DNA from 2 places in the Pseudoalteromonas aliena SW19 genome. Region 1 is predicted to be linked to the other one. Evidence: predicted binding sites of a transcription regulator. Region 1 holds the regulator's gene; the other holds the start of a gene.
The links. Region 1 encodes sigma-54, which starts transcription at its own class of promoters, with help from an activator protein. Its sites were predicted from a motif close to GTTGGCACGNNNNTNGNNT; they were not measured.
Positions count from the first base shown of each region.

Region 2: flgB (flagellar basal body rod protein FlgB) is a predicted target of sigma-54. The motif match lies at 1,075-1,093, and genes of this name have one in related genera.

Region 1 is NZ_AQGU01000027.1:257,021-259,227, forward strand. Features, by position in the region: gene ptsN (PTS IIA-like nitrogen regulatory protein PtsN) at 1-44, opposite strand, end outside; gene hpf (ribosome hibernation promoting factor) at 49-336, opposite strand; gene PALI_RS14510 (RNA polymerase factor sigma-54) at 362-1,861, opposite strand; gene lptB (LPS export ABC transporter ATP-binding protein) at 1,931-2,207, opposite strand, start outside.
Region 2 is NZ_AQGU01000025.1:1,138,315-1,140,521, forward strand. Features, by position in the region: gene PALI_RS10705 (flagellar hook assembly protein FlgD) at 1-213, opposite strand, end outside; gene flgC (flagellar basal body rod protein FlgC) at 218-634, opposite strand; gene flgB (flagellar basal body rod protein FlgB) at 634-1,008, opposite strand; gene flgA (flagellar basal body P-ring formation chaperone FlgA) at 1,115-1,879, shown strand; gene flgM (flagellar biosynthesis anti-sigma factor FlgM) at 1,975-2,207, shown strand, end outside.

The sequences.
Region 1 (2,207 bases):
GCAGCTTTGCTGCAGTCCTGGCATATAAGTGAGCTTAATTTCATCATATTAGTGTCGAGCAAGCTTCTCTTTGTGTTTAATTACTTGGCGATCGAGCTTATCAATCAACGAATCGATGGCAGCGTACATGTCTTGATGCTCAGTTGAGGCAAATAACTCAGCACCACTTACATGTATTGTTGCTTCTGCTTTTTGGCTTAGTTTTTCTACATCAAGAATGACATGAACATTATTAATATGATCAGAGTGTCTTTCTAGCTTCGCAAATTTGGTATTTATATAGTCTCTTAGTGAATCAGTTAATTCTACGTGACGACCAGTTAAGTTTAGTTGCATAAGCATTACCCTCTTTGTTTGCGTCTTAAATCAGACTTTTTCGCTGATTTGACGGTGGAATAGCCAGAGATTCGCGATATTTTGCGATTGTACGTCTCGCTACTTTAATTCCTTGCTCAGCCAATATATCCGCTATTTTGCTATCACTCAATGGTTTTGCTGAGTTTTCTGCAGCGATTAATTTTCTGATAAGTGCACGTATTGCTGTAGATGAGCATTCACCGCCATTTTCGGTACTTACATGACTTGAGAAAAAGTATTTAAGCTCAAATATCCCCCGAGGTGTATGCATATACTTTTGAGTGGTTACACGCGAAATAGTTGATTCGTGCATTTCCACCATTTCAGCAACATCATTTAAAACCATAGGTTTCATGGCCTCAGGACCATGTTCAAAAAAGCCTTGCTGCTGCTTAACAATACAGTTAGTTACTTTTAATAATGTATCGTTTCTACTTTCTAAGCTTTTAATAAACCATTTAGCTTCTTGTAAATGCGAGCGTATAAACTGGCTATCACCGCTTGATTTAACAGTGCGAGACATCGCAGCATATTGGCTGTTTACGCGAATTTTTGGCATGCTATCTGGATTTAGTTCAACAACCCAGCGGCCTTTAATTTTTTTCACTGACACATCAGGAATTACATACTCAGACTCTTCCCTAACAATAGTATCTGCAGGCTTTGGGTTTAGCGTATGGATGAGTGTCATTACTTCTTTAAGCTCTTCTTCTTTGAGCTTCGTTTTTTTCATTAATGTACGATAGTCGCGAGCTGCTAATAAGTCTATGTGCTCGGTTAAAATCATTTTTGTTTCATTAATATAGGGTGTTTCTTTATCAAACTGATTAAGCTGAATGCACAAACACTCTTGTAAACTACGCGCTGCTATACCGACCGGATCAAATAATTGAATGCGTTTTAAAACAGCTTCTATTTCATCAAGTTCAACTTCATTATCATCTTCGTTTTCTTGGTTGAAGCTTTCGAGAATCTCTTCACAACTTAGTGTTAAAATGCCTGAATCATCTACGGCTTCCACAATAGCAATCGCAATCGCTTCATCAGTAGGGCTAAATGGCGTTAGTTGAAGTTGCCACATTAAATACTCGTGGAGCGTTTCCGTTGATGCACCTTGGTATATAGACTCGTCTTCAGGCATTGGACCTGATGAAGAGGCTGGAGCTGCGCTCATGTACTCGTCCCAGCTAACATCCATCGCCATGTCGTCACTTACCGTATCTTTAGCAAGTGCTTCGCCGCTGTCTTGTTCGTATTCGCTTGGAGCATCGTCGGCAGATGCGCTAACAGTTATATCATCGGTGTCTGCTTTTTGTTCATTTTTACCTGCAGCGTCTTCAGAATAGTCTTGCTCCTCAACCTCTAAAAGTGGGTTGCTGTCGAGCGCTTCTTGTATTTCTTGCTGGAGATCCAATGTACTGAGTTGCAACAAACGAATAGCTTGTTGCAACTGTGGAGTCATTGTAAGTTGCTGGCCCATGCGCAGCTGTAGTGATTGCCTCATGTATCTCTAACAATCCTTTTATGTTGTTATAATTAATACTAGCAGATGCTTAAAGCCATGGCGTAAATGTTACAGCCTAAATTGCTCGCCTAAGTAAACATCGCGTACTGTTTTGTCATTTAATACGTGTTCTGGAGTACCTGATGCAATCAGCTCCCCATGAGAAACAATGTAGGCTTTTTCGCAAACATCAAGGGTTTCTCTTACGTTATGATCGGTAATTAACACACCAATCCCACGATTTTTAAGATGTTCTATGATTTTTTTTATATCAAGTACAGAGATTGGGTCAACGCCCGCAAACGGTTCATCTAATAATATAAACTTGGGATTAGCCGCTAATGCG
Region 2 (2,207 bases), on a different contig from region 1:
AATACCTTGTAGTGATTCAACATTTGAAAACTCAGCGAGCTGGCTTACATAAGCCGTACCATCCATTGGTTCTAATGGATTTTGATTACTAATTTGAGCAACAAGAAGTTCTAAAAACATCGTCGACATTTCTGCAGATGAACTATTACCTGAAATGTTAGTTTTGCTATTAACAGCATCTTGCGCATTTTGATTGGTTGTATTCACTTGCATTTTATTATTGTCCTAATTTTAGAATACTTTGCTGCATACTATTAACGCGCCCCATTACCTCAACAGACGTTTGGTAGCTACGACTTGCTGACATCATATCGGCCATTTCTTCAAGCACGTTCACATTAGAATAAAAAACATAACCATCACCGTTCGCAATAGGGTTATTTGGCTCATAACGCTGTTCAACCGTTCGGTTAGATTCGGTAATACCCAAAATATCAACTGACGCTGAAATAGATTGACCATCTTGTGTTTGTTTATATAGAGCCGAAAATACGGGTTTAAGCGCTTTATATGCGTCGGCTTCTGAGCCTGCTGCCGTATCGGCATTTGCTAAGTTAGAAGCAATCGTATCAAGACGAATAACCTGAGCACGCATTGCGCTGCCGCTTGCATCGTAAATTGAGTTAAAAGACATTACACATCTCCTTTAATAACTTTATACAAACCATTTATTTTCATATTTAAAAAAGTCATGCTGGTTTGAAAGTCCATGCTGTTATTTGCAAACTTTGCTTGTTCAATATTAAGCTCAACCGTATTCCCGTCACTTGATGGTTGATAAGGTACACGGTATTTTAGTTGTTCTGCCTGAGCACCCATAAAGTCAACATTTCGATTTTGTGAAATACTTGATGAAACGTCATTCATAATTTGACGATAATCAACATCTCGAGACTTAAATCCCGGTGTGTCTACATTTGCCAAATTACTTGCTATTATTTCGGCACGATCTAGCCTTAGCTGCATTGAAAATGGATGAACGCCTAACGCCTTATCAAATAGTTCCATGTTGCCTCTACTTTTTGATTCTTGTATGCTCACACATTCGCATACTTCTACCTGTTGCAACTTCTATTACAACCTTTATGCCAACTTTATAAAAAATTAGGAATCAATGACTTATATAAAAAACAATCTCATCCGCCAATACAAAGCGGAAGCTAAACTTCCTCAAGGGAAGTATGTTTTTTTCCGTATGTTTTTTATACTTGTTTTTTTTAGTACGCAGCAAAGTGTGGCAAGTAACATTAATTTCGATAAGCAGATACATACCTACCTACAAAAAGAAATTGATTCTTATCTCGCATCAACCGGCTCAAATAAACAACAACAAAAAATTAAACTCTTCATTCCAAAAGGGAGTACTGATTTAAATTGTGAAAACGTGCTAATTAGCCGTTCAAAAAAAGAAGACCCGCCTGCGGGGCGAATTAGCCTTACAGTCCAATGTGAATCACCAAAATGGAAGTTTAGAGCAAGTGCTAAAGTAAATTTATGGATTGATCTTGTTGCAGCTAAAAGAAACCTAAGCAGGGGCGAGTTACTTACCGCTGATCTTTTACACTACAAAAGCGCAGATGTAAGTAAACACTTACATTCAACAGAAGCAAAAATAAAACCATTAGTTGGCATGACGGTAAAGCGAGAAATAAAAAAAGATGATATTATTTCGCGCCGCCATTTAGAAAACATGTATTTAGTGAATAAAGACGAGTTTATTTTATTACAAGTAAATACCGCTAGTTTTTCAGCTAATGTAAAAGCTGTTGCACTACAAGATGGGCAGTTTGGCGAAATCATCAATGTTAAAAATCTATCTTCAAACAAAGTTGTTCAAGGCAAAGTAATTGACAAGAGAGTTGTAGAAGCTATTTTTTAAAAATTATTAATAAAAAAGTTAAGTTAAAAGTATTATTGGTCGCTACCTATATTTATGCAGGTATGAACAATTTTAAATATGATGAGTAACCCAGTATGAATATAACAAATGCACCCGCTTTACACGTTGAACAGAGCCAGAAGTTAACTTCTCGCTCTGCAACGCCAAGCACACAAGAGCAAAAACCTAATCACGCTCCTGAAAAAAACACCAGTGAAGTCAGTGCGCTTAGTAAATCTATAGACTCTACATTTGAAAGCCTATCATCTCAGCCTGATGTAGATATGGAAATGGTTGCTAAAGTTAAAGCCGCAATCGCTAATGGTGA